DNA from 3 places in the Janthinobacterium sp. YR213 genome. Region 2 is predicted to be linked to each of the others. Evidence: predicted binding sites of a transcription regulator. Region 2 holds the regulator's gene; each other region holds the start of a gene.
What was found. Region 2 encodes sigma-54, which starts transcription at its own class of promoters, with help from an activator protein. Its sites were predicted from a motif close to TGGCANGNAANCTGCTTT; they were not measured.
Positions count from the first base shown of each region.

Region 1: the regulator sigma-54 is predicted to act here: its motif matches at 7,393-7,410, upstream of BLT98_RS28390 (beta-propeller fold lactonase family protein).
Region 3: the regulator sigma-54 is predicted to act here: its motif matches at 5,719-5,736, upstream of BLT98_RS16050 (EDSAP-1 family PEP-CTERM protein).

Region 1 covers NZ_FNDA01000011.1:2,524-12,239, forward strand. Annotated here, with positions in the region: gene BLT98_RS28360 (vWA domain-containing protein) at 1-1,112, shown strand, start outside; gene BLT98_RS28365 (RtcB family protein) at 1,313-2,548, shown strand; gene rtcA (RNA 3'-terminal phosphate cyclase) at 2,565-3,584, shown strand; gene pedF (cytochrome c-550 PedF) at 3,715-4,200, shown strand; gene BLT98_RS28380 (substrate-binding periplasmic protein) at 4,226-5,059, shown strand; gene BLT98_RS28385 (TonB-dependent receptor family protein) at 5,117-7,270, opposite strand; gene BLT98_RS28390 (beta-propeller fold lactonase family protein) at 7,475-8,431, shown strand; gene adh (aldehyde dehydrogenase) at 8,776-9,716, shown strand, end outside.
Region 2 covers NZ_FNDA01000003.1:194,873-204,588, reverse strand. Annotated here, with positions in the region: gene lptC (LPS export ABC transporter periplasmic protein LptC) at 1-304, shown strand, start outside; gene lptA (lipopolysaccharide transport periplasmic protein LptA) at 330-911, shown strand; gene lptB (LPS export ABC transporter ATP-binding protein) at 911-1,666, shown strand; gene BLT98_RS14860 (RNA polymerase factor sigma-54) at 1,671-3,149, shown strand; gene raiA (ribosome hibernation-promoting factor, HPF/YfiA family) at 3,219-3,581, shown strand; gene BLT98_RS14850 (enoyl-CoA hydratase/isomerase family protein) at 3,717-4,802, shown strand; gene rapZ (RNase adapter RapZ) at 4,803-5,666, opposite strand; gene hprK (HPr(Ser) kinase/phosphatase) at 5,988-6,923, opposite strand; gene BLT98_RS14835 (PTS sugar transporter subunit IIA) at 6,963-7,445, opposite strand; gene queF (NADPH-dependent 7-cyano-7-deazaguanine reductase QueF) at 7,779-8,621, opposite strand; gene ilvA (threonine ammonia-lyase, biosynthetic) at 8,703-9,716, opposite strand, start outside.
Region 3 covers NZ_FNDA01000003.1:455,467-465,182, reverse strand. Annotated here, with positions in the region: gene BLT98_RS16075 (CpaE/TadZ family protein) at 1-165, shown strand, start outside; gene BLT98_RS16070 (TadA family conjugal transfer-associated ATPase) at 216-1,562, shown strand; gene BLT98_RS16065 (type II secretion system F family protein) at 1,573-2,550, shown strand; gene BLT98_RS16060 (type II secretion system F family protein) at 2,566-3,504, shown strand; gene BLT98_RS16055 (LytR C-terminal domain-containing protein) at 3,516-4,577, shown strand; gene BLT98_RS16050 (EDSAP-1 family PEP-CTERM protein) at 4,630-5,631, opposite strand; gene BLT98_RS16045 (hypothetical protein) at 5,843-6,217, opposite strand; gene BLT98_RS16040 (hypothetical protein) at 6,380-6,691, shown strand; gene BLT98_RS16035 (dodecin) at 6,719-6,925, opposite strand; gene BLT98_RS28815 (hypothetical protein) at 7,347-8,027, opposite strand; gene BLT98_RS16030 (DUF4747 family protein) at 8,044-8,973, opposite strand.

The DNA.
Region 1 (9,716 bases), on a different contig from region 2:
AACAGGCCTTGCTGGCCGCCGCCGTGGGCAATGCGCCTTCGCTGGCCGACGTGGTGAAGATGGTGCATCCGAAACCGCAGGAAGCGTGGCGGGAGGCATTCTTTGCCTGGCTGATCGGCAAGCCCTACGATGCCAAGGCGCTGCCGCCGGCGCTGGCCGCGTTCGAGGCCTACAAGGCGGATCCTTCGCAAGCGATACCGGAGGTGCCATTCCAGATGCTGACGGCGCTGTCCTTGAGCGCACAGGATTGGGCGCAGATCGCCCGCCAGGGCAGCTGGCAAATGGTGCGCATGAATCTGAACACCTTTGGGCGTCACGGCGTGTATGCGATAGCCGGCATGCCGGAGCTGATCGCCGCCAAGCTGCGCGATCCCGAGGCGATTAGCCGGGCACTGGTGTTTCCGTACCAGCTGCTGTCCGCGTACCTGGCGGCCGGTGAGAGCGTGCCGGCCATCGTGCGCGATGCGCTGGAAGCGGCGCTGGAAATAGCGCTGGCGAACGTGCCGCGGATCGCTGGCAGGGTGGTGGTGTGCCCCGACGTCTCCGGCTCGATGTCGTCGCCCGTCAGCGGTTTTCGCGGCAGCGCCACGTCGAGCGTGCGCTGCATCGATGTGGCGGCGCTGGTGGCGGCGGCCATGCTGCGCAAGAATCCGGATGCCGTGGTGCTGCCGTTCGAGCACAGCGTCGTGCAGTGCGGACTCGGCGCGGATGAAAGCGTGATGGTGAACGCGGCCAGGCTGGCGGCCATCGGCGGTGGCGGTACCAATTGCAGCGCGCCGCTGCTGCGCATGAACAGCAAGAAGGCGCTGGCCGACCTGGTGATCTATGTGTCCGATAACGAATCGTGGATCGACGCCAGACGCAGCGGCGCCACGGCGACGATGGGACAATGGAAGGTGTTCAAGCAGCGCAATCCGCAGGCGAAACTGGTGTGCATCGATATTGCGCCGCATGCCACGACGCAGGCGATGGAATGCGAGGATATCCTGAATATCGGCGGTTTTTCCGATGACGTCTTCAAGATCATCGCCGCCTTTGCCGCCGGCCAGCTGGACCCCGCCCACTGGGTGGGAGAAATCGCCGCCATCGATATCGCGGCAACCGGTTGTTGAAGTAAAGCGCATGAATGCGGACAAGACTACATAAGAGACGTCCTGTCCAGACTTGTCATGCGCCGCAGTGCCCCGAATGCAGACAGGATTACATCGATCAGCCGCGTCAAACCGGCCTGGCGTGCGCAGTACGCCGCCAGAAAATCCTGTCCCTCCTTGTCGGGTTGTCGTACTGATTACAATAGAAAATGAGAGAAGCGATGAAAAAAGAAGAATACGACGTCCTGCATACCGAAGGCAGCCGTCCCGTCAAAATGTGGACACGTGGCGTGCCCGTCGAAGAAGCGGCCAAAAAGCAATTGCGCAACACGGCGACCCTGCCGTTCATTTACAAGCACATCGCCGTCATGCCCGACGTCCACCTAGGTAAAGGGTCGACCATCGGCAGCGTGATTCCCACCCTGGGCGCCGTGATTCCTGCGGCGGTGGGCGTGGATATCGGTTGCGGCATGATGGCGGCGAAAACCACGCTGACGGCGAATGATTTGCCCGATAATCTGGGGCCACTGCGCAGCGCCATTGAACGCGCCATTCCGCACGGGATGTCGCCAAAGACGCGCGGACACCGCGGCCGCGACGAGGGTTCCTGGCATACGCCGCCCTCGGTGGTCGATGCCGCGTGGCTGCAATTGAAGGATGAGTTCGATGCGATCTGCCTGAAAACGCCGAAGCTGAAAAACACGAACAATTATCGCCACCTGGGGACTTTGGGCAGCGGTAATCACTTCGTCGAGGTCTGTCTCGATGAACAGGGTTCCGTATGGTTCATGCTGCATTCCGGTTCGCGCGGCGTGGGCAATGCCATCGGCAGCCATTTCATCGAACTGGCCAAGCAGGATATGCGCACCCACTTCATCAACCTGCCCGACCAGGACCTGGCTTACCTGGCCGAAGGCACGCAGCATTACGACGATTATGTGGAAGCGGTGGGCTGGGCGCAACGCTTTGCGCGCAACAACCGCGAAGTGATGATGCAGAACCTGATCGCCGCCGTGCGCACGGTCATCCATAAACCGTTCCAGACGCACGTGGAAGCCGTCAACTGCCACCATAACTATGTACAGAAGGAGCACCACTTCGGCAAGGATGTATTGATTACGCGCAAGGGCGCCGTGTCGGCCCGTGCCGGCGAGCTGGGGATCATTCCCGGTTCCATGGGCGCGAAGAGTTTTATCGTGCGCGGCAAGGGCAATGCGGAGAGTTTCCATAGCTGCAGCCACGGTGCGGGACGCACGATGAGCCGCACGGAAGCGAAGCGGCGCTTCAACCTGGATGACCAGATCCGCGCTACGCAAGGCGTGGAATGCCGTAAGGATGAAAACGTGATCGATGAAATTCCGATGGCCTACAAGGATATCGATGCGGTGATGCTGGCGCAGCGCGAGCTGGTTGATGTCGTGCATATCTTGAAGCAGGTCGTCTGCGTCAAAGGATAATAGAGAGAAAACAGAGATGATAGAAATAGATGGAGCGCAAGGCGAAGGCGGCGGACAGATTTTACGTTCGGCGCTGAGCTTGTCGATGATCACGGGGCAACCGTTTCGGCTGATTAACATTCGCGCGGGGCGGGAAAAGCCCGGCTTGCTGCGCCAGCATCTGCTGGCCGTGCAGGCGGCAACCGCCATTTGCGGGGCGCGCACGACGCCGGTGGCGCTGCGCGCGTCGAGCCTGGAATTTGTGCCTGGTCCCCTGCGCGGCGGCGACTACCGCTTTGCCATCGGCAGCGCGGGCAGTTGCACTCTGGTATTGCAAACCCTGTTGCCGGCCCTGCTGCATGCGGATGGGCCATCCACCGTGCGCATCACTGGCGGCACGCACAATGCCATGGCACCGCCCGTGCATTTCCTGCAGCGCGTGTATGGCCGTGTCCTGGAACAGATGGGGGCCGAGGTGGATATTACGCTGCAACGCTATGGCTTTCATCCCGCGGGCGGCGGCGAGGTGACGGCCACCGTGCAACCGTGCCAGCGCTTGCGCCCCATCGCATTGCTGCAGCGCGGTGAACGGAAGGCGGGGTATGCGGAAAGCGTGGTGGCGGGCGTGCATGTGCAGGTGGCGCAGCGGGAGCTCGAGCGTGTCGCCGGGGGCATGGGCTGGAGCGGCAAGCAGTTGCGCCTCGTCGGCTTGCCGGCGGAGCAGGGACCGGGCAATGTCCTGTTGCTGACGCTCGAGCATGAGTATATTACGGAAGTGTTTACTTCTTTCGGCGAAAAGTCCTTGCTGGCCGAATCGGTGGCCAAGCGCCTGTTGAACGAGGTGCGCGCCTATCTCAAGACGGACGCGGCCGTCGGCGAACACATGGCCGATCAGCTCTTGCTGCCCATGGCGCTGGCCGGCGGCGGTAGCTTCAGTTGCAACAAGGTCTCGCAGCATGCGCTGACGAATGCGGAGGTGATTACCCGGTTTTTACCCGTGCGTATCACTTTCGAGCAGCAGGAGCGGAGCAGCATCTGCACGGTGGCCGCCGCCTGACGCGCGCGCTGACACAACTGGCTGTTGCAGCTGTTCCAAATTGATACATGGGCGGCCGGATGTGGGGCATAGACGCATGGCATGGCATTTGCTCTTCTTTGGTATTGACTAAAAAACCAAGGAGACCAGCATGACCTATTCCATTCGTACCCTGCTCGGCGTAGCCGCCGCCGGCGCCGTTGCCCTCACTTCCCTGCTGACCTTGCCGCATGCCTATGCGCACGGCAATGTCACGCCGCAAGGCGTCGATACCACGGGCTTGCCCAAGGTGGGCGACAAGTGGCTCGAACAAAATCCGTATCGGGGCAACAAGCTGGCCTTGACGGTGGGCACCTCGGCCTACAACCAGAATTGCGCCCGCTGCCACGGCATCGAAGCCATCTCGGGCGGCATTGCGCCGGATTTGCGCCAGCTGGACCGCGATTGCTTCGGTATCAAGAATGAGACAAAGAAACAGGCTTGCTACAAGGAGACGGATAATTACTACCTGGCCACCATACGCCACGGTAAAGTGCGTAATGGCGCTGTGTACATGCCGCCGTTCGAAGGCGTGTTCAACCAGGAAGCCATGTGGGCCATCAAGACCTATCTGGAAACTCGCCGCGAATCGAATTAAATCGAACTGATCACAAAGGAGTCCCATGCGTTCATTTCAATTCCGGGGCGCGCGCGCGATGATCTCGCTCGCCTGCCTGGCGCTGTGCGCAGCCGCGCCGGCGCGCGCCGACTGGCAAAAAGTGCAGCAGTCGGGCAGCCTGAAAGTGGCTGTGTATAACGAGTTCGCGCCGTTTTCCGACAAGGGCGCGGGCATCGATATCGACATCGCCGAAGCGCTGGCGAAAAAGCTGGGTTTGAAACTGAGCTTGCTGCCATTTCCCGCCGGCGAGAACTTGAACGATGATTTGCGCAATATGGTGTGGAAGGGGCATTACCTTGGTTATGGTCCCGCCGATGTGATGCTGCATGTGCCGGTCGACAAGAAGTTGATGGCGGATAACGACAAGGTCGAGATCTTCGCGCCGTACTACGTGGAAACTGTGCGCCTGGCGCGCAGCGCGCAAGCCGTGCCGCAATTCGATGGCGTCGCTTCGCTGGCCGGCAAGCGCATCGGCGTGGAAAAAGTATCGATCGCGGCCATGCTGATGCTGGGTGAAGACAATGGCAAGTACCGCGACGACGTGCGCATCTTCGACACGGCGGCCGAAGCGTTGCAGCAATTGCAGGCAGGGCAACTCGATGCCGTGCTGGCCAACCGTTCGGAGATCGAATCGGTGCTGAAAAGCGATCCCGCTTTCCCCATGAGCGAAGTGGCGTTCGCCCGCTTGCCGCGTGCCGGCTGGGCCGTGGGCCTGGCCGTCAGCCGCCAGCAGCTCGACGTGGCAAAGTTGCTGCAGGCGGCCATGAACGAGATGGCGGCCAGCGGTGAATTGAAAGCCATCTTTGAAAAATATGGCGTGAAGGAAGCACGGCCCTGAAGTAGCTTGTACTAGTTTAAAAGCCCGCGCATCGGAAGAGGCGCGGGCTTTTTAGTTTTAGAAACTATATTGGGCGCTAACACCCAGCAACCAATTGCGTCCCGGCGCCGCTTCATAGTAGCGCTTGTTGCTGTCGCCGACGATGACGGAGCCCACGTAGGTCTTGTCGAAAAGATTGTTCAGGCGGGCAAATTCCTTGAAGCGCCAATTGCCCACGTTTTGTTTGGCGTTGACGCGCGCATTGAACACCGTATAGCCGGGCGCCGGCTTTTCGCTATTGCTGTCTTCCGCGTAGACCTGGTTGCTGGCCACGCTTTCCAGCGCCGCGCCAAAACGGTCGAGCGTATCTTTCCAGGCCAGTTCCGCAAACAAGTTGGCGCTGGGCACGCCCGGCAAGCGGCTGCCTTCGCGCACGCTGCCAAACGCCTGGTCATACACGGCGTGCAGGCTGGTCAGTGCCACTTTTGTCGTGAAGCCATATGGCAGGTTCGAGTCCAGCGACACTTCCATACCCTGGCGCAAGGTCTTGCCCCCATTGCGGTAGCTGGTGCGTCCGCCGCTGGACTTGTCGACCACCAGTTCGTCGCTGGTCTTGATCTGGAACACGGCCGCGTTCACGTGCGTATTGTTATTGATCCTCGCCTTGACGCCTGCTTCCAGGTTGGTGCTGGTCGCTGGTTTCAAGTTGAAATTGAAGCCGCCGCCCGTGCCCGAGTAAAACAGTTCATTCAAGGTAGGCGCCTCGAAGCCGCGCGCGGCGCTGGCATACACGTTGACGTTCGGCGTCAATTTATACAGCAGGCCCAGCACGGGTGTCGTGTGGCTGAACTCCAGGCTGCCGCTATCGTTGCCGTTGCTGAGGAAATGGTCGTCGACCGCCACTTTCATCTTGCTGTAGCGCACACCTGCGCTGAGCAGCCATGGGCCGCCTTGCCATTCCGCCTGGATATACGGATCGAGGCTGGACACGACATTCTGTTCATCGCGGCGCAGCTTGCCCTTCAATCCGTACACTTCGCCGATATAGTTCTCATAGCCGGTACGGTCATCGCTGGAGCGGCCGTAATCGATGCCGATGGTGGTGCTCAGCTTGCCGCCGGCCAGCTGGTTCACGTGCAGCCAGTTGGTGTCGATGCCATAGAACTGGCGCTGGAAGTCGACCACGCCGCCCGAATGCTTAAGTAGACCGTCCACTTTGGTATTTTGGAATGCTTTATTAAACGCCTGGTACTGGATCACGTCGCGGTTGCCGCCATACACCATAACGTGCAGGCGGTCATCGCCGAACGACTGTTCATAAGTGGCGCCGATCTGCTGGTGGTCGATGCTCTTGCGGGTGTTGTAGCGTTCGGCCAGGGTGCGTTTCGGGTTTTGCGTATCCGTCGCGTCGACCTCACCGGCGCGCGGGTCGGCGGCAAACGTGGCCCAGGTAGCGCCCAGCGGATCTTGCGTATTGCCTTGATGCAGGCTGTTGGCGACGATGGTCAGCTTGCTGTCCTTCGTCGGCTTGACGGTGATCTTGCCGAACGCCTGTTCGCGCGTGGCGGCGCTATGGTCGCGGAAGCCGTCCGTGCGGAAGCGCGAACCGTCGAGCACGTAGCCGATGCCGCCTGCCTGGCCTTGCGCCGAGAGATCGACCTTGCTGGTGCCGTAGCTGCCGCCCGTCACATTCAGTTCGACGGACGGGGGATTTTGTCCATCCCTGGAAAACAGCTGGATCACGCCGCCCGAATGGTTGCCGTAGATGGCAGAAAATGGCCCACGCAATACTTCGATGCGCTCGGCCGTATCGAGGTTGAAAGTGGCGGCCTGGCCCTGGCCGTCGGGCATGCTGGCGGGAATGCCATCGCTGATCAGCTTGACACCGCGCACGCCGAAGGCCGAGCGTGCGCCGAAGCCGCGCGACGAGATCTGCAAGTCTTGCGCATAGTTCTGGCGGTTTTGCACGACCAGGCCCGGCACGGCGGCCAGCGCTTCCGACGCGTTGACGCGGATTTGGCCATCCTGGATGCGCGCGCTGTCGACCACGTCGATCGAGGCCGGCACTTCCTGGCTGGGGTGGGCGATGCGGCTGCCGCTGATGACCACCGTATCCATGAGTTGCCCGTTGGCCGGGTCAACTGCTTCGGCGGCAAAGACGTGGGGGGCGAAGGTGGCGCTGCCGGCGACAAACAGGCTGGCGATGGTGTTCAGGCGGAAACGATGCTGCATGCGGATTCTCCAATGTGAATAAAAGCCTGCTTGATCGCGTGCGCGGTACAGGTCTGCGTAGGTGTATCAAGCAATATGCCTGCCATGTCTCCATTGGTGGGCTGAAATTATACGCGTGTCAGTGGCACGGCGTTTGCATACGTTAATTGTCAGAGGCGCCGATGCCGCGCGCTTTTCCTGTGTTTTGCCATTGAAAAGGTGATTATGCCCAACTTCTTCTCGTGCTTGCGCCAGGTTTGCTGGCTATTGCCGGCGCTCGCCAGCACCGCCCTCCAGGCCGCTCCCTTTGCCTATGTCCCCAATGAAAAATCGGGCACCTTGAGCGTGATCGACACGGCGACCGACCAGGTCGTGCGCCAGATCGCGGCAGGCAAGCGGCCGCGCGGCATCGCCGCCGACCCCACCGGACGGCAATTGTTTGTCACGGATGCCGCCAGCAGTGCCTTGTTGCTGATCGATAACGCTGCCGGCACGCCCGTGCGCACGGTGGCGCTGGGCAAGTCGCCCGAAGGCGTCAGCGCTTCCCGGGACGGTCATTACGTGGCAGTGGCCGTCGAGGAAAACAATAGCGTGGCCTTGCTCGATGGCCAGACAGCTACCTTGCTCGCCGATATCAAGGTGCAGGGACGCAATCCGGAACATGCCGTCTTCAGCCCGGATGGACGCTGGCTGCTGGTCAGCGCGGAAGAGGCCGAGCAAGTCGATGTCATTGATGTGGCGCAACGCCGCCAAGTCGCTTCCATCGCCGTGGGACTGCGTCCGCGCGGCATCGGTTTCAGCCCGGACTCGGGCCGCGCCTATGTGGCGTGCGAACTGGTCAATGCCGTCTACGTGATCGACATGGCCGCGCGCAAGGCGATTGCCACCATTCCAGCGGGCAAGAATGCGAATGGCATCGTGGTCCATCCCAACGGCAAGCAAGTGTATGTCTCGAATGGCACGGACGGCACGGTGATGGCGATCGACACGGCCAGCAATCAAGTGACGGCCACGATTGACGTCGGCAAGCGCCCGTGGAACATGGCCATCACGCCCGACGGCGCCAAGCTGTACGTGGCCAATGGCCGTTCGAACAGTGTATCCGTCATCGACACGGCCAGCGCGCGCAAGGTGGCCGATATTGCCGTGGGCGAATTGCCTTGGGGCGTGGTGATTCGTTGATTCCTTGGTGGCACAGGCGCAGGTGTTCCAGTCTGGTACACCTGTTCCATTGTGCAGCGGCGCAGGGGAGATGCCGCAGGGCTGGCCCGGATTGGAACAGGACGTCTTCACCTTGTTCAAAATGCAAACAGGCCCACGTCCCCACCCAAGCAGGTGGCCTGCGCTGAAAAACGTGCCGGGTTTGATGCCGCGCCCTTGTAACAGGGATAAAACCGGCTAAGTTTGTAGTGGGATGGCGAGCTGGCACGGCATTTGCGGAAGACTCTGTGTACTCACCCCATCTGTACCAGGACGTTTGATTTTAATTAAGTAATTCCATTCTAATTAACCCGATAGAGGACGACATGAATCTCGCAGACATCAGCAAACTGGGCGTAGCCAATCCCTTCAAACAACGCTATGACAATTACATCGGCGGCAAATTCGTTGCACCAGTAAAAGGTGAGTACTTTCCTAACATCACGCCGATCACAGGCTTGCCGTTTTGCGAAATCGCCCGTTCCACGACGGAAGACGTCGAGCTGGCGCTGGACGCCGCGCACGCCGCCAAGGAAGCATGGGGCAAGACTTCGCCGGCCGAGCGCGCCAATATTTTGAACCGCATCGCCGACCGCATCGAACAGAACCTGAGCCTGATCGCCACGGCGGAAACCATCGACAACGGTAAGCCGATCCGCGAAACGATGAATGCCGACATTCCACTGGCCATCGACCATTTCCGTTACTTCGCCGGTTGCATCCGCGCGCAGGAAGGTTCCGTCGCGCAAATCGATGCGGAAACCTATGCCTACCACTACCATGAGCCGCTGGGCGTCGTGGGGCAGATCATTCCGTGGAATTTCCCGATTCTGATGGCCGTGTGGAAACTGGCGCCAGCCCTGGCCGCCGGCAATTGCGTCGTCTTGAAACCGGCCGAGCAGACTCCGGCATCCATCATGGTGTTGATCGAGCTGATCGGCGACTTGCTGCCGCCGGGCGTGCTGAACATCATCAACGGTTTCGGCCTGGAAGCGGGTAAACCGCTGGCCTCGAGTAAGCGCATCGCCAAGATCGCCTTTACGGGCGAAACGGGCACGGGCCGTCTGATCATGGGCTATGCCGCGCAAAACCTGATTCCCGTCACCCTGGAGCTGGGCGGCAAGTCGCCGAACATCTTCTTTGAAGACGTGATGGATGCCGACGATGACTATTTCGACAAGTGCCTGGAGGGTTTTGCCATGTTCGCGCTGAACCAGGGCGAAGTGTGCACCTGCCCATCGCGCGTGCTGATCCAGGAATCGATCTA
Region 2 (9,716 bases):
CATGAATGCGGAACTGGCGCATATCGACCAGGACAATACCCGGCTGCAACTGCACCGCAATGTCGTGATCGACCGCGTGGCCAGTCCGAAGGCGCAGAACCTGACAGTCAAGACGGAAGCGCTGACGGTGTTCCCGGATGAGGAAAGAATGGAAACGGACGTGCCTGTCGATATCCTGACAGGCACCTCGCGTCTCAATGGCATCGGCATGAAAGCCAATAACGCCACCGGCGTGGTGGAAGTGCAGAATGCGCTGCGCATGGTCCTCCCGCCGAAACCGCGCCCGGCCGCGGCGGCAAAATGACAGAATGAAACAAGGAAACCATACTATGAAGAACATCTTGCTGTTGACCGTATTTTCCCTGGCCATCATGGGCGTGGCGCATGCCGAGAAGGCCGATTCCGAGAAGGAAGCCGTCATCACGGCACGCAGTGGCCACGTCGATGACATCAAGCAGGTGCGCACCCTGACGGGCGACGTCGTGCTGGTCAAGGGGACCCTGACCATGAAGGCGGGGCGCGCCGTGATCACGGAAGATCCGCAAGGCTACCAGTTCATTACCTTCTGGGCCGATCCCGGCAAGCTCGCCACCTTCCGCCAGAAGCGCGATGGCGCGGGCGACCTGTGGGTGGAAGGCGAAGCGGAGCGCGTGGAATACGACAACAAGACGGAAGTGGTGAAACTGTTTTCCAGGGCCAAGCTGACGCGCCTGGAAGGCACGAAAGTGACCGACGTGGCCAATGGCGCCTTCATCTCGTATGACAGCCGCAAGGAAGTGTTTGCGATGGAAAATTCCAACAGCGGCACCAGCACCCCGGATGGCGGCAGCGTGCGCATGGTGATCCAGCCGAAAACCAAGGCACCGGCGGCGGAGAAAGCGCCGGCCACGCCTGCGCCAGGAAAGAAATAATGGACAATACTCGTTGCGGCAGCACCCTGATCGTTCGCGGGCTGCAAAAAACCTATGGCAAGCGGCAAGTCGTGCATGATGTCTCGCTGCAAGTCGAATGCGGTGAAGTGGTGGGTTTGCTGGGCCCGAACGGCGCCGGCAAGACCACCTCGTTCTACATGATCGTCGGCCTGGTGCCGTCCGATGGCGGCAGCATCGATATCAGCGGCGTGGACATCTCCAGCCTGCCGATCCACCGCCGCGCGCAGATGGGCCTGTCCTACCTGCCGCAGGAAGCGTCCGTCTTCCGCAAGCTGACGGTGGAAGACAATATCCGCGCCGTGCTGGAAATCCAGACCGTCGAAGGCCGTCCGCTGACGAAGGCCGAGATCGAGGTGCGCCTGGATAAATTGCTGGCCGACTTGCAGATTGAAAAGCTGCGCGAGAATCAGGCCCTGTCCCTGTCGGGCGGTGAGCGCCGCCGCGTGGAAATCGCCCGCGCGCTGGCCACCGATCCCCGTTTCGTGCTGCTCGACGAACCGTTCGCCGGCGTCGATCCGATCGCCGTGATCGAGATCCAGCGCATCGTGCGTTTCTTGAAGGAGCGCAATATCGGCGTGCTGATCACCGATCATAATGTGCGCGAGACGCTGGGTATCTGCGACCGTGCCTACATCATCAACCAGGGCTCGGTACTGGCGTCGGGACGCCCCGACGACATCATCGCGAACGAGTCGGTACGCCGGGTCTATCTGGGCGAACACTTCCGCATGTAAGCCAATGAAACAATCATTGCAGCTGCGCACTTCGCAGCACCTGGCACTGACGCCGCAGTTGCAGCAATCGATACGCCTGTTGCAATTGTCTACCCTGGAATTGCATCAGGAACTAGAGCAATTGCTGACGGACAATCCCTTGCTCGAACGCCTCGACGATCCGCTCGACCGTTCGCTGCGCCTGCTGTCCGATGGCGCCTTGAGTTCCACGGCCGCGCCGGCCGAAGCGCCGCCCCAGCCGCCGGGCCAGGAAGCGCCCGCGGCGCCGGCCGAAGCGGAAACCTTTGATGGCGATGCCGGCGAGGGTCCTGCCGCCGCGGATGGCGGCGACAGCGACTGGAGCGAGGCGAGCCGCGGCAAGGCGCCCGACGACGAGGATTCGCGCCCGCAACTCGAAGCCCATCACTGCACCCTGCGCGAACACCTGATGGAGCAGATGCGCGTGACGGTACTCGAATTGCGCGACCGCGCGCTGGTCGAGCTGATCATCGACGCGCTCGACGACAATGGCTACCTGGAAGAGTCGCTCGACGACATCCTGGCGCGCCTGCCGGAAGAGCTGGAAATCGACGCCGACGAGATGCGCACGGCCTTGTCTCTCTTGCAAAGTTTCGATCCGCCCGGCGTGGGCGCGCGCAACGCGTCCGAATGCCTGGCGCTGCAAATCAAGCGCTTGCCGCACATCGCCATGGTGACGCGCCGCATGGCCCTCGTCATCGTGGAAAAGCACCTGGCCTGGTTTGCCCAGCGCGATTTCAACAAGCTGAAAAAAGCCCTCGATTGCGACGATGAAGACTTGCGCGAAGCGCAGACGGTGATTCGCCAGTGCAATCCGCATCCGGGCGCCGTGTTCGCCTCGGACGTGTCCGATTACGTGGTGCCCGACGTCGTCGTCAAGCGCGCGCGCAATGGCTGGCAAGTGACCTTGAACAACGATGTCATGCCGCGCCTGCGCGTCAATGCCATGTACGCCAACTTGCTCAAGCAAGGCAAGGGCGAAGGCGCCATGGGCGCACAGTTGCAGGAAGCCAAGTGGCTGATCAAGAATATGCGCCAGCGCTTCGACACGATCCTGCGCGTGGCGCAGGCGATAGTAGAAAGACAAAAGAACTTTTTCTCGCATGGGGCCGTTGCCATGCGTCCCCTTGTGCTCCGTGAAATAGCTGATACACTGGGTTTACACGAGAGTACTATCTCGCGGGTAACAACTCAAAAGTACATGCTGACCCCGCACGGCATGTTCGAGTTGAAATATTTCTTTGGTAGCCACGTCGCCACCGAAGCGGGGGGCGAAGCGTCATCGACGGCGATACGGGCATTGATCGTGCAACTGACAGGAGCAGAAGACCCTAAAAATCCTTTATCCGACAGTAAGATTGCGGACATGCTGGGGGAACAAGGCATGGTGATTGCGCGACGTACTGTTGCCAAATACCGGGAAGCGTTGAAAATTCCGCCAGTGAGCCTGCGTAAGTGTTTGTAAGTTTTTTTCGGTTCCTCTGCGGGCCGGATAGGATGGACCGCACGAACCCGATCATCTTTAGGAGTGTGTATGAATCTCACCATCAGCGGACATCATCTCGAAGTGACACCAGCCATCCGTGAATACGTACAAACGAAGCTGGAGCGCGTGAAACGTCATTTCGATCAAGTCATCGATATCGCCGTGATTCTGACCGTGGATAACCTCAAAGAGAAAGAAAAACGTCAAAAGGCTGAAGTCAACCTGCGTTTGAGCGGCAAGACTGTCTATGTGGAAAGCTTGGCGCACGACCTGTACGCCGCGATCGATACCCTGATCGACAAGCTCGATAGGCAAGTGATGAAATACAAAACCAAAGTGCAAGGGCACGGTAAAGAGGCGATCAAGCATCTGCCAGACAACTCCGAGGAAGAAGCCGTCGTCGCCGTCTAAGGCCACCCGCTTCCAGCAGTTGTGATCAACTAAGGGCGCACATCTTGCGCCCTTTTTTGCGCCTGGACCTTTTGAGCGCAATGTTCGCCGCGCAGGGGCTAAAATGTTTGCACTTTCACTTCTTTCCTGCCTGCCATGAGCGACTTCGTCCAGACTTCCATCCGCAACCGCACGGGCCATATCGTGCTCGACCGTCCGAAAGCCTTGAATTCCCTGTCGCTGGAGATGGTACGCGCCCTGAGCGCGGCCTTGCTGGCCTGGCGCGACGATCCGCAGGTGGATGCCGTGGTGATCCGCTCCAGCAGTGAAAAAGCCCTGTGCGCCGGCGGCGACATCCGTTTCTTTTACGATGCGGGCCTGGCCACGCCGCAAGGCGGCAGCGCCATGCTGGAAGATTTCTTTACGGAAGAATATGCGTTAAATCATTTAATTCATTTCTACCCGAAACCGTATATCGCCGTGATGGATGGCGTGGTGATGGGCGGCGGCATGGGCGTGGCGCAAGCCGGGCCGGGCAACCGTTTGCGCATCGTGACGGGCCGCACGCGCATGGCCATGCCGGAAGTCAATATCGGCTTGTTTCCCGACGTGGGCGGCAGTTATTTTCTATCCCGCCTGGCCGGCCAGCTGGGCCTGTACCTGGGCTTGACGGGCTTGACGATCAACGCGGCCGATGCCCTGTACACGGGGCTGGCCGATGTCTACCTGCCTGAGGCGCAGATGGGGGCGCTGCTGGATCTGTTCGAATCGACGCGGGGCGAAGCCTTGCCGGTGGCCATCAAGGCGCTGGCGGCGCCTTTCCAGGCCGAGGCGGGGGTATCTCCCCTGGCCACGGCGCGCGCGGCGCTGGACCGCCACTTCGGCGCCCCTTCCGTGGCCGCCATCATGGCCTCGCTGGCGCAGGATGACAGCGCGTTCGCGGCCAAGGCGCTGGCGGCCATGCGCCTGCGTTCGCCATTGATGATGTCGGTGACCCTGGAATTGCTGCAGCGGGGCGCCCACCTGGGCGTGGCCGATTGCCTGCGCATGGAGCGCACGGTGGTGCGCCACAATTTCGAACATGGCGAAGTGCTCGAGGGCGTGCGCGCGCTGGTGGTCGACAAGGACAATGCACCGCGCTGGAACCCTGCCAGCCTGGACGACGTCGATGCGGCCATGGTGGCGCGCTTCTTTGCCCCCGTCTGGCCAGCGGCGGCGCATCCCCTGCGCCACCTCGACTAATTAGCTGCGTTCGCGGTGGCGCAGGACGACGCGTTCATTCGGGCCGAAATACTGCGCCAGCCGCTCCGCCATGTACACGGAGCGGTGCTGGCCGCCCGTGCAGCCCAGGGCCACCGTCAGGTAGCTGCGGTTGTCGGACTTGAATGACGGCAGCCATTTCTCGATGAAGCTGCGGATGTCGGCCAGCAGTTCCAGCGCGCTCGGCTGCGCGTCGAGGAAGGCGATCACGGGCGCATCGCGGCCGTCGAGCGGGCGCAGCGCCAGGTCGTAATAGGGATTCGGCAAGGCCCGTACGTCGAAGACGAAATCGGCGTCCAGGGGCACGCCCAGCTTGAAGGCGAACGATTCGAAGAACAGGGTCAGCGGCGCGCGTTCGGAGGCGACGATATCCTTGATCCAGGCGCGCAGCTTGTTGGCGCTCAGTTCCGACGTGTCGATCACATGGCCCAGCTGTTCGATGGCTGACAGGCGTTCGCGTTCTTCCGAGATGCACTCGATCAGCGTGCGGCGGCTGGCCGGATTCTGGTTCGGACGCAATTCGTGCGACAGCGGATGGCTGCGCCGCGTTTCCGAGAAGCGCGCCACCAGCGAATGCGTGGTGGCCGTCAGGAACATGACCTTGACGTCATGCCCCTGGTCGCGCAGCAGGGCCACATTGTGCGGCAGGCTGGTCAGCGACTCGGCGCTGCGCGCATCGACGGCGACGGCCAGTTGCGGTGTACCTTCGTCGAGCAGGGTTTGCACCAGGCTGGGCAGCAAGGCCGGCGGCAGGTTGTCGACACAATAGTAGCCGGTATCTTCCAGCACATTGAGCGCAACGGATTTACCGGAGCCGGATATTCCGGTGATAAGGACGATATGCATACGCCGATCATACAATAAAGATCGGCGCCGCGCTCCCAATGCAATTATCTTTACAAATTATTGCAATTTGGAATGTGATATTGCCGGGATTGGCAGGGCGCTCTCGTCACGACCGTAGGTCGGCTTAGCGCGTCGCGCGTAAGCCGACACCGCGGCATGGGCCAACAATGTCATCGGATTACGCACGGCGTTGCCGCGCTAATCCGACCTACTTGCTAATCGCCACTCATGGCGAGTCGTTGGTGCAGCAGGGAATTCACGCAGTACAGCTGCGTGCCTGCGTAACGGTTCGCCCTTGCAAGGGCGAACTCCTTGGCAACATTAATCGCCACTCATGGCGAGTCGTTGCCGCTCCATGAACTCCTGCAAGGTATCGATGCCGCGCAGTTGCAAAATCGTGTTGCGCACGGCCGCTTCCAGCAGTACGGCGATGTTGCGGCCGGCGGCGACGGGGATGACGACCTTGCGCACGGGCAAGCCCAGCACGTCTTCCGTGGGGAACAGGAAAGGCAGGCGCTCGACTTCCTCTTCCAGCGCGTTGCGGCGCACCAGATGCACGATCAGTTTCAGGCGCATCTTGCGGCGCACGGCCGTTTCGCCAAAGATGGCCTTGATATCGAGCAAGCCGAGGCCCCGCACTTCCAGCAGGTTTTGCAGCAAAGGCGGGCAGCGGCCTTCGATCATGTTGGGCGCGATGCGCGAGAATTCGACGGCGTCATCGGCCACCAGGCCGTGGCTGCGTGAAATCAGTTCCAGCCCCAGCTCGCTCTTGCCCAGGCCCGAATCGCCCGTGATCAGCACGCCCACGCCCAGCACGTCCATGAACACGCCATGCATGATGATGCGTTGCGCCAGCTTTTTGGACAGGTAGACGCGCAGGAAGTCGATCACTTGCGCGGCCGGCAGCGGGGTGGAGAAGAGGGGGATGTTTTGCTCGTCGCAGATGGCGAGGATGTCGGGCGGCGTTTCCAGCCCTTGCGCGATGATCAGCGCGGGCGGACCGCCGGCGATCAGCTCGCCGATCACGTGGGTGCGCGTGTTGACCTTCAGGCGCTGGTAGTAATTGATTTCCTGGTGGCCGAAGACCTGGATGCGGCCCGGATGGATCAGGTTCAAGTGGCCCACCTGATCGGCGGCCGACGAGACATCGCCCGAGATCAGGCGCTCGCCGCCGGGGAAGCCGGCGAACCAGCCCAGTTGCAGACTTTCACGATTGTCGTCGTACAGGCGTTGTATCGTCAGTGGCGTTTGCAACATGGCAGTCTTCTTCTTCAGGAGTGGAGGAATACCTGAAGTTTAACCCGCCGCTTGCAGACTAGGTTGCCAATTGACGATGCGCGAATGTACGGATTTCGGTTCCGGATCCGTGGCCAGTGCCGTGCGGAAGGCGTCATCGGAAAACATTTCAGCGATTTCCGACAGGATTTCCAGATGTTGCTGGGTGACATGATCGGGAATCAGCAGGAAAAACAGCAGATTGACAGGCTTGCCATCGGGCGACTCGAACGGAATCGGCTCGGCCAGGCGGACGAAGGCGCCCAGCGGCGATTTCAAGGTTTTGCTGCCCTTGACCCTGCCATGCGGCACGGCTACGCCATGGCCCAGACCAGTCGAGCCCAGGCGTTCGCGGGCAAACAGATTGTCCGAGACGGTAGAGCGGGCGATGCCGTAATTGTTTTCGAAGATCAGGCCGGCTTGCTCGAAGGCACGTTTTTTACTGGAGACTTCCAGGTCCAGCAGGACGTTTTCGAGGGATAGTATTTTGCTAAGATTAGTCATGACACTCAATGAAATGGTGCAATGCGCAGAGGGCTTGCGAGCCGAATTATAGGCCTGTTTCCGCGGCCTGTAACGCCAATTCTCAACAGTATACGCCCGCTGCGGGCGCAGTGGGCGCTACAGCCCATGTCACCATCATTTTAGCAAAAAAATAACATCGGCGTGTATCGGCTATTTCTTGATTAAAAACACGCGGCGCGCCGGTTTTTCCGCCGCCGAATGCCGATTTTCCGATTTTTCAGCGTCTTTGACATGCTCTGCGGCACTACTGCAACGTTGTTTTAAAACACAGCCAACATTCCTGTTGGCATGGTTTCATGAGGTTGCCTAATGTTACTGACGGGCGTTGCGCAGATTGCCCGGCATCGCTCCCGTGCTGAAGTTGCTGCGCCAAGGATTGATATCGAGGCCGCCGCGGCGCGTATAGCGCGCATACACGGACAGTTTTTGCGGCTTGCACTGACGCAAGATATCGACAAAGATGCGCTCCACGCATTGTTCGTGGAATTCATTGTGCTCGCGGAAACCGATCAGGTAACGCAACAGGCTTTCCTGGTCGATCTGCGGTCCCGCATACTCGATCTGCACGCTGCCCCAGTCGGGCTGGCCCGTCACCAGGCAATTCGATTTGAGCAAGTGCGAGACGAGTTTTTCTTCCACGGGCGCTTCGTCCAGCGCTGCCTTCAGCAGCAGCGGCGAGGGCGTGTATTGCGTGATTTCCAAGTCCAGGCGGTCCAGCAGCACGCCATCGAATTCACCCATTTTCAGCTTGCCGAAATCTTCCTGCAAAGTCAGTTCCACTTGCACGGGCGCGCCGAAGCCGTTCGATAAATCCTGCTTGAGCAAGGCCACCAGCGCATCCGGGCTGTCCAGCTTGGTCTGGTTGAAGGAATTCAGATACAGCTTGAACGATTTCGACTCGATGATGTTCGGCGAATCGGCCGGCGCGCTGACCTTGGCGATGGCCACCTGCGGCTTGCCGCGCTGGTTCAGCCACGACAGTTCATACGCATTCCAGATATCGAGGCCGAAAAACGGCAAGGTGCCGTGCAATTCCAGCTCGTCGCGCTTGCCCAGGCGCGGAATGGGAAACAGCAATTCCGGCGCGTAATCGGTGCGGTAGGCGGAGCTTTTGCCCAGCGGGGATTGTTCGGCGAGGTCGTTGGTGGTGGTCATGGTCTTGTGGCGTAGTTCGGTCAAGCACGCATGGTAGCCTAATTCCCCCGACGGCGAGTAGCCGCCGCCGGGAGGTGATGCTTAACCCAAGAACAGCTTATAGACGGGATTGCTGCTTTCATCCCAGTAACGGTACCCCAGGGTATCGAGGAAGCGGGCGAACTCTCCCATTTCATCGGGCGGCACTTGCAAGCCGATCAGGATGCGGCCCACGTCGCCGCCCTGGCTGCGGTAATGGCAAAGTGAAATATTCCAGTTCGGCGCCATGCTGTCGAGGAAGCGCATCAGCGCGCCCGGGCGCTCGGGGAACTCGAAGCGGTACAGCAGCTCATCCTGCGCCAGCCGGCTCTTGCCGCCCACCAGGTGGCGGATGTGCGACTTGGCCAGCTCGTCGTGGGTCAGGTCCAGCGTCTTGAATTCGTGTTCCTCGAAGGTCTTTGCCAGCACGCTCGATTCATGCCGGTCGGCAATCTGGATGCCGACGAACACGTGCGCGGCTTTTTCATCGCTGATGCGGTAATTAAATTCCGTCACGTTGCGCGCGCCGATGAGCGAGCAGAAACGTTTGAAGCTGCCCCGCTGTTCGCGCATGGTGACGGCAAACACGGCTTCGCGGAATTCGCCCAGTTCGGCCCGTTCCGCGACGAAGCGCAAACGGTCGAAATTCATGTTCGCGCCGCTGGCGATGGTGACCAGCGTTTCATTGTTGACGGGATGCTTGGTCAGGCTGGCCCGTTCCACATAGGCCTTGGCACCGGCGATGGCCAGCGCGCCGGACGGTTCCAGGATGCTGCGCGTATCCGTAAACACATCCTTGATGGCGGCGCAGATGGCGTCCGTGTCGACGGTGATGATTTCATCGACATACGCCTGCACCAGGCGGAAAGTTTCCTCGCCGGCCAGGCGCACGGCCGTGCCGTCGGCAAACAGGCCCACGTCGTTCAGGGTCACGCGCTCGCCCGCTTTCAGCGAGCGGGCCATGGCGTTCGAATCGACGCTTTGCACGCCGATGATCTTGATATCGGGACGGATCTGTTTCACGTAGGCGGCAATGCCGGCGATCAAGCCGCCGCCGCCGATGGGTGCGAAGATGGC
Region 3 (9,716 bases), 260 kb from region 2:
ATCGCCGCCACCGATTCCGTCAACCAGGGCATCCCGCTGCTGCAGCTGTCGCGCACCAGCGCCGTGGCGCGCAGCCTGGCCGAGCTGGTGGAACTGGTGACGGCGCGCCGCGTGACGGAAAGCCGCGGCCTGTTCGACCGCTTGTTCAGCCGCAGCGAGGCTTAGGACAACGATAGATGTCAAGGCTCCCGCCGGGAGCCATCATGGGAGCCGAGATGACTTTACGCGAACGCCTGGCGGCAAATGAAACGGTGCGCCCCGCCACCAACGCACAAGGCGCGCTGGCGCTGCACGCCTACCAGGAACTCAAAAAGACCATGCACCAGACGATACTCGACCGTATCGACCTGGAACGCCTGAAACGCCTGACGGCGGAGCAGTTCAAGCACGAGCTGGCGCTGCTGGTGCAGCGCGTGATCGAGGAAGAGCGCATCGTCCTGAACCAGCACGAGCGGCATAGCCTGGTGCTCGACATCCAGCACGAGATGCTGGGCTTCGGCCCGCTGGAACCGTTGCTGGCCGATGCCAGCGTGTCCGATATCCTCGTCAACACCTGCGACAAGGTGTATGTGGAGCGGGGCGGGCGGCTGCAGCTGACGGACGTGACCTTCCACGACAATGCGCACCTGATGAAGATCATCGAAAAGATCGTCTCGCGCGTGGGACGGCGGGTCGACGAATCGAGTCCGATGGTCGACGCGCGCCTGCCGGACGGTTCCAGGGTCAACGCCATCATTCCGCCGCTGGCCGTCGATGGCCCGATCCTGTCGATCCGGCGCTTTGCCGTGCAGCCGCTGACGATTGCCAACCTGCTCGACTACAAAAGCCTGACGCCGCCCATGGTGCAGGTGCTGCAGGCGCTGGGGCAGGCCAAGGTCAACATCCTGATTTCGGGCGGCACGGGCAGCGGCAAGACGACCCTGCTCAACGTGCTATCCGGCTTCATACCCGGCAGCGAGCGCATCGTCACCATCGAGGATGCGGCCGAACTGGCGCTGCGCCAGCCGCACGTGGTGCGCCTGGAAACGCGCCCGCCGAATATCGAGGGCAAGGGAGAAGTGAGCCAGCGCGCGCTGGTGCGCAATGCGCTGCGCATGCGGCCCGACCGCATCATCCTAGGCGAGGTGCGCGGCGCCGAGGCGCTCGACATGCTGCAGGCGATGAACACGGGCCATGAGGGGTCGCTGGCGACGATCCACTCGAACACGGCGCGCGACGCGCTGGCGCGGCTGGAAAACATGGTCGGCATGGCCAGCGTGAACCTGACGCCGCGCGCCACGCGCCAGCAGATCTGTTCGGCCGTGACGGTGGTGATGCAGGTGTCGCGCCTGACGGATGGCGCGCGCAAGCTGGTCAGCCTGCAGGAAGTGACGGGCATGGAGGGCGACATCATCGCCATGCATGAAATCTTCCGCTTCGAGCAGACGGGCGTCGATGCGGCAGGCAAGGTGCTGGGCCACTTTTGCGCCACGGGCGTGCGGCCCCGTTTCACGGAACGCTTGCGCATGTTTGGCGCGCCCGTGCCCGATACGGTGTTTGATCCCGACCGCATCTACGAATAAAGGAAGCATCATGGACCTGGTGTTCTACGGCTTTGCCGTGCTGCTGTTCGCCGCCTGCATCCTGATGGTGGAAGGCGCCTGGCTGTGGTGGTCGGGCACGCACGGCAGCGCGGCGCGGCGCATCAACCGGCGCTTGCGGCTGATGGCGGCGCGCGGCGAGGCGGGCGGCGAGCGGGTCTCGATCCTCAAGCAGCGCCGCTATGCGCGCTCGCCCGGCCTGGAGCGTTTGCTGCGGCGCCTGCCGCAGGCGGCACGGCTCGACCATCTGCTGCTGCAATCGGGCTTGTCCTGGTCGGTGGCGCAGTTCCTGGGCGGCGCGGGCGGCTTGCTGCTGCTGGCGCTGCTGTGGCTGGCCATCTGGCCCATGCCGCTGCCGGGTGCCTTGCTGCTGCTGGGCGTGGCAGGCGGCGGGCCGTGCATGGTCGTGCTGCGCGCGCGCGCCGCGCGGCTGAAAAAGATCGAGGCGCAATTGCCGGAAGCGGCCGATTTCCTGGCCCGCGCGCTGCGCGCCGGACACTCGTTTTCGAATGTGCTGCAGATGGTGGGCGATGAACTCAATGAGCCGATCAGCGGCGAATTCAAGATGGCGCACGAAGAGATCAATTACGGCGTGCCGATGAACGAGGCGCTGCAAAACCTGGCCGCGCGCATCCCGCTGACGGACTTGCGCTACCTCGTCATCGCCGTGCTGGTGCAGCGCGAATCGGGCGGTAACCTGGCCGAAGTGCTGGTCAGCATCGCGCGCATCATCCGTGCCCGCTTGAAACTGCTGGGACAGGTGCGCGTGCTGTCGGCCGAGGGGCGCATGTCGGCCTGGGTGCTGGGCTTGATGCCGGTGGTGATGATCGGCGTCATGGCGCTCGTCAATCCGCAATACATCAGCCTGCTGTGGACCGATCCCAGCGGCATCAAACTGCTGTGGTACGCGGCCGGCATGGTGGCGCTGGGCGTGGTCTGGATGCGCAACGTCATTCGCATCCGCATTTAACGTGGAGGAAATGTCATGACTGGCCCGCAACTACTGTTCCTGTTGATTGTCTTCGCCGTGGTGGTGGCGCTGGCCCTGCTGGCATGGCTGATCTTCTTTCCCGGTGCCTTGCGCCAGCGCCTGTTCGGTTCCATGGCACCGGCCGCCAGCGAGGCGGTGGCGGAAAACGGCTGGGTGGAGCGCGTGGCGCGCGTGGCGCAGCCGTTCAGCAAGCTGTCGCTGCCGGAAGAGGGCTGGGAGCGCTCGCCGCTGCGCACGCGCTTCATGAACGCAGGCTGGCGCCAGGCCAGCGCGCCGGCCCTGTACTTCGCCGCGAAAAGCGTGCTGGCTCTGCTGTTTCCCACCGTGCTGGGCCTGTATGCGGCCAGCGCCATGGCGGCGCAGCTGCGCAGCGTGCTATTGCTGCTGCTGTGCGTCAGCGCCACCATCGGCTATTACCTGCCGAACCTGGTGCTGGCCAGCACGGCCAAGCGGCGCCAGCGCGACATCTTTGAAAACATCCCCGACGCGCTCGACTTGCTGACCGTCTGCGTGGAAGCGGGCCTGAGCCTGGAGCGCGCGCTGGTGAAGGTGTCGGGCGAAATCCATATCAAGAGTGTGGTGCTGGCACAGGAGTTGCAGCTGGTGCTGATGGAAATGCGCGCCGGCTTTTCCAAGGAAAAGGCGCTGCGCAACCTGGCCCTGCGCAGCGGCGTGGAAGACGTCGATACCTTGGTCGCCATGCTGATCCAGTCGGAACGCTTCGGCACCAGCATGGGTGATTCGCTGCGCGTGCATTCGGAAAACCTGCGCGGCAAGCGCAGCCTGCTGGCCGAGGAGGCGGCAGCGAAGATTGCCCTGAAACTGCTGTTCCCGCTGATCTTTTGCGTTTTTCCCACCCTCATGCTGGTGCTCATGGGGCCGGCCGTGATCGAAGTGTATCGCGTGCTCGTGCCGGCCATGGCCAGCCGCTGAAAGGAGCTACCATGCGCTTGACGATTACCCGCCTGGCCGCCGCCTGTGCCTGTCTGGGCCTGGGCGCGTGCGCCAGCCACACGGCGCACGCGCCGCTGCTGCCGGCGCCGCCCGCTGCAGCTGCCGATGCGGCCTATGTCGCGGGACGCCAGTATTTTGATGCGGGCGACCTGCCTGCCGCGCAAGCGGCCTACGAGCAAGCCTTGCGCGCCGCGCCGCGCCATGTGAATGCGCGCAACGGCCTGGCCGTGCTGCACGCGCAGCGGGGCGAGCACGACGCTGCGATTGTCCATTGGCTGGCCTTGACGCAGGAGGCGGGCACGCCGCAGCCGCAACAGGCGTATCTGTTCAGCAATCTCGGTCATGCTTATTATCTGAGTGGACGCGATGCGCAAGCGTTGACTGCGCTGGAGCAGGCGTGTCTGCTCGACCCGCTCAATGCGCTGGCCTGGCAGCATCTGGCGCAAGTGCTCGAACGCCTGGGGCAACACGCGCGCGCGGCCGTCATGCGGCGCCAGGCGGCCAGCTTGCAGGAGCACGATTTGCGGCGCGACATGGCCGTCTTGCGCAGCGAGGCGCCGCCGCAAGGTGTACCCGTGGCCGCACCGGTGCCGGATGTGCCCGCCATGGCGCGCATCGAGATCACGCAAGGCGAAGGCATGGCCCGCTTGCAGCGTGTGCCGGCAGCCGTGCGCAGCATGCCCGTTGCCGTTGCCGTACCCCGTCCGCGCCTGGAAATTGTGAATGGCAATGGCGTGCCCGGCCTGGCCGCCGCACTGGCGCGCAGCCTGGCCGGCAGTCCCGTGCAGGTGGTGCGCCTGGCCAATGAAACCAGCTTCCAGGTGGCGCGCACGCGCGTCGAATACCGGCCCGCGCAGGAGCAGGCGGCGCGCCAGCTGGCCCGCCAGTTGGGGATGCAGGTACAAACCCAGGTGCAGACCCAGGCCGCCGATTGTCCTGCCAGCGAGCTGCGCCTGGTACTCGGGCGCGACCTGAGCGATCCGGCCATGCTGCACCGCTATTATCTGCAGCAGTTGCAGCTGGCGCGCCAGGCGCTGGCGCGGCTCGGTTAACACGCCTCTGTTGATGCAAAATAAAACGGCGCCCAGGAGACGCCGTTTTATTTCATGCCGCTGATGATTGTGGCTGGCGGCGCCGCGTAAAAGCCAGGGCCGCCAATCCCATGCCCAGCAGGAACAGGGTGCCTGGTTCCGGCACGGCCAGGGGATCGATGACGACGATGTCCGTGCGCGTGGACTTGGAAAAGTTCAAGGTATAGCTGCCGGCCGGCAGGGCGAAATTCGAGGTCAGGGAAAACATCGCAAAGCCATTCGTGAAGGCGCGCCCGGTGGCCGGGTCGTTGGTGCCTGCCGTCATGTTCAGGCTGAACGGATCCAGGCTGCCGACCGTATGGTTGCCGTTGACGTCGCTGCCATTGTTGGCATCGCCATCGGGCGCGAACTGGAAGATCACGCCATCGGCATTCGCGTTCGACAGGCAGCCGACGGGGCTGGCGCTGTTGCAGGAGATATTGAAGATATCCATGATCGACACGTTCGACTTGTCGCCCATGGTCGTCACGCTGGTGCGCAGGTCGCGCCGTCCCATGAAGCTGAAGGTGATGAAGCCGGCGCTCGACAGGGTCAGGTTGACGGAGCCGGTGAGCGTGTCGCCGGCCGTGGACGTGGCGGCACCGACCGTGTTGCGCTGGGCTTCCGCCACGGCGCGCACCGTGGCGCCGCCATTGAGCATGTTGCCGAAGGCATGTGCATCGCCGCGGGCGAACTCCAGGGTGGAACTGGGGCTGGGGGCGTAATTGTTTTGCGGCAAGCCGCTGCAGCCTCCGCCCGAGCACACTTGCAGCACGTCGGCGTTGGCGGCCGGCCCCGTATTGACGGCACGCGGATTGACAGCCACGCCGCCTTCGAAAAACGCGCTGTCGCTGGCATTGCGATTGGCGCCGGCCAGCGACAGCGCGCCGGCGCTGGTGGTGATGCGGAAATTGTTCAACTCATTGACGGCCAGGCCGTACGCGCCGGCCTGTGCCTGGCCGCTGGCCAGCAGGCTTGCCGCCGCCAGTGCGCCCAGCCAGCCCAGGGTCTTGCTTCGTGTGTGATCGACGTTCATCGCAGCCTCTTATCGTGGTCAGTCTCGAAAAATCCGGGGGACAAAGAATCCAGGATGACTTGCCTGGATTCATCTCGTAGACAGGGATAAGCAGCTTGCGTGCCACACAAAAAAATCACGTGAAATCAATTGCTTGCGCAAAGCGGGCTGAGCTGGCGGGAGCAAAGTGTAAGAAAGGCCGACGCCGCTTGGCGGGCGGTGCCAGCCAGCCTCAGGTGCCCCGGTGATAGCCGAGGTGGCCACCGGAATTGCGTGCGCAGCCGCATCCGATGCGCGCCACTTCCTCGCCCTCCGTCAATTTCCAGTTGGTAATCGTCGTATGCTGCCAGTCGATGTCGCTTTTCTTGACAGGTTTTACCGTCAGGGTGCGTGCTTCCGCATCCGTGTACTCCATCAGCTCCTCATCGTCGGCGATGTCGAAATGGCGGTGGATCAGGGAAATGCCGAAGCGGTCGAGCGCGCCATAGCGTTGCAGCACATCGCGCAGTTCGCGAAAGCAGGCGAGATCCTCGGGCAGCAGCGGATCGACGGCGGAAATATCGGCAACGGGCTGCCATTGCATGGCGTGGATGTTCAGGCTGTGCATGATAGGCTCCTGTGCCCCATGATGATAGGCCCAGGCTGGCAGAGGGGCGCTGGCACGCCTGGCGAAATACCCATCGTGGACGCAAAGCCGCTGCGGCGCTTGCGCCGGATCAAAGGTGCGGCACATCGCCTCTCGTCCGATCATTGCCCGGTAAAATAGGCCATGGCAAACAAAACCCCCACCTTCCCCGGCGCGCGCACGGGCCGCGGCCAGGTCCTGGCCGTGCTGCTGTCGAACCGCGACCAGTCCGGCGCCGAGCCGCTGCAAGGCCGCGTCTCGCTGGCCGCCATCGTCAAGGCGCTCAAACGCAAATACCACTGGCCGATCGAGACGCACAGCTTTCCCGCCAACACGCAGGATGGCCGGGCCAGCTGGGCGACCGTCTACAGCTTGCCGGACAATGTCATCGAGACCGCGCTGGAGGCCGGCGGCCGGGAGTGGCTGGAAAGCCGGGGGGCGGTCGCGCGGCGGTGAATGCGCCGCCTGCCTTACTCGATTCGTTTACTCGAGCCGGAAGCCGACCTTGAGCGTGACCTGGAAGTGCGCCACCTTGCCGTCGACGATATGTCCCCGCGACTCGGTCACTTCATACCAGTCCATGTGCTTGACCGTCAGCGCCGCCTTGGCAATGGCATCGCGTATCGCCTGATCGCTGCTCTCGGTCGACGTGCCGACCAGTTCGATTAGCTTGTAAGTGTGTGCGGACATGATATTTCCCCAGGTAGGCAAGCCAGACATCGGGAGCCTGCTTTGCGCAAGCACGTGCTCATCTTGCGCCTAAACGTGCTGATAGTCATTGCGCGGTGCAGCAACGCGTCACGGGAGTGGTTCGCAGGGGGGAGAAAAGAAAAAAGGGCTACCAGCCGAAGCGGGTAACCCTTTGATTTACTGCTGAATTCTGGTGCCGACTGCCGGTTTCGAACTGGCCACCTGATGATTGCAAATTCCCTGGTGCTGTTAACAATGGCTAACTTTACCCAACAAAATCAACTACTTATCCATTTTTACCTAACAGTGTTGCCTTGCTGATCTAACAGTATTGTTGACGGTTGGTTGACATGTTTTAGGTGCTTAGTCAGTCAATGTCTTGCATCGAGTAGCACGTAAGTGTCGTGAAAAGCTGAACAACTTAACTACTCGGAGGCGGTATATCGTTTGTAGAGGGAACATTGGGAGTGTTTTGTTTCTCATCGGCCTTCTCAAGAATACTATTATCGATCAACAAGAAAAGTAATGCGATTATTTCAAGTACTAACGCGAGGCCGTACCAGAACGATATCCAAGATGCAACCTGTATCCAAAGGACATTAGGATAGGCTTGGCAAAATATGCCAACTGCAACGACTACAACCATAAATGAAAGTGGAAAGGCAATGTCAGAGTTGAGAATCAGCACTGAACCGTGTTTACGCCTCCCATCCCGTCGAGCTTCCTCTAGCTTGCGATGCATCTGTCGAATAAACGAAGTATCAAGCGCAAAAAGCAGAGCGTAGATACCGATACCAAGCCCAAGCAAACATGGAAAGACTGCGATAATAATTGGACCAGGAGATGCACCAAATCCACTTAACTTTTCAACTATCGGTTTGCATGAGAAAACATGTTCCCATATTGAAATTGAGAAATCTGGCAACGTGATCATTGTAAGAGTCGCCGCTGCAATGAGATTCCAAAAATATGCTTTAAACCAAAGTTTGATAGGTGCAAGTTCGCTACCCGCTCTACGGTCACCACCATAGGCATAGCAATTGGCAAGCCAAGCCATGGTCCCAAGGATTGGAACGCGCCTTAGCCTTTCTAATGTTGTCATCGTCATTAATTGCTAACTATTTAGAAGCTTCAGGGGACGGGGCATCGTCCTCCTCCAAATCGCTCGCCGCTATGTCAACGCCCTCTAGGCGACTTGCAACCCGTGCGAAAAAATCACTCTCGTTCGTATCATTGCTGCTACGGTGGACTATGAAAGTTTGAGGCTGTTCGCGAGAGTCATAATTCTGTAAGCGTTCGCGCTGTTCTCCAGGTTCACCCTCTTGCACGAAATAGGATACGGTTGACCAACCGTGACCGGGAACCGAGCGAAGTATGCGCTTAACAAAGTCAGGAAGGCGCAGCATGCGTCCACTTCCCGCCGAAACGTCAAGTATCAGCTTCTGCATCTTTGTTTCCCGCATTTCACCAAGCACATCGAGAGCATCATCTCCATTCGGACCGTTTAGATGAATCGCTACTGTTTTGAATGAAACGGCAGTCTTGAGAACATTTTCGAGACCATTGGGTTTTGAAATTAAATTTACTGTTAAGTCATATTTCGGAAAGTGCTCTTCGGCAATAGGGGAAAGAAGCTGAAGAAGTGCAGAAATGAAATTCTCCGAACGTACGTCCAAAGAACTATCTATTGCGAGAAAGTGACGTTTTGCATCGAAAACGAATGGTACGTCTCTTCTGGTTACAACCCCTCCCTTACCTCGAGTCGCCTTGAAGAGCATTTTTCCAGTTGCTAAGTCGGTAACTTTTTCAGTGTTGCGATATCTGACAAAATGGCCAGTTACATATCCAGCGGGGAAATTGAAATCGAAAGGACCAACATAAATGTTACCACTTACATGATAGTGATATTCCAGATGTGTTTTGGCTGACAAGTGCTTCGAATTTAGATCTCGGAGTTCAGCGAATAGCTTCTTGTACCCCTTGACACCAACCTCGGTCGCGTCATCTGTAGGAAGAAGTTGGATATTGTAGATCTTGAATTTCGCCATTTTTCGATATTGTATTGAAATTGATTGTCGAATTACTACCTTCGGACAGCATACAGTAAATGTAGCATTTGAGAAACATTATTTTACGAGCTAGCAAGTTTTAGAGATGCTCTGGTTGCTTGAGAGATTAAGAGTAGCGTGTGTGAAAACACGTTAAGAGCACGGCATCGTCGTTTCCAACGACGAGCTTAGCTATTCACTGTACAAACCATGGAGCTTCGTCAACTCGTTATCTCGCTACCGTATGGGCGAATCGAAGGCTGATGCGATTCTTGCAAAAACTCATTAAAATCGATCTCTCCATCAATGAAGCGCCTTGTTTTCTCTAGGCAAACCATACTAGGGTTCATGCCTTCAAGACCCAAGGAAGTACGTGCGAACTCCGCAGCCCGCCTCCGACGTTCGCGCTCATCGTATGAAATATTAGCCATTTCAAGAAAATTCCTATTCGCAGATCGTATGCATTCGTGTCGAATTCGATGTCAATATATCAGGTATCGCGGACTTTAATACGCTGTCCTTGCGGACTTCGTGTTTTCACACACGCGATTGTAAGGTTTTCCGATGCAACACAAATTTTCTTGGTAATACCAACAAAATCCTTCGTGTACGCGCTTTCCGTATTGTGCTTGATCAGTAAATATCCTAGTCCTCGAACCGTATAACCCAGCCGTTCTCAAGCCAATTTAATTGAAGACCCAGGTGTCTTGAACCCGCGAAACCAGTTGCCGTCTCGTTTAGTT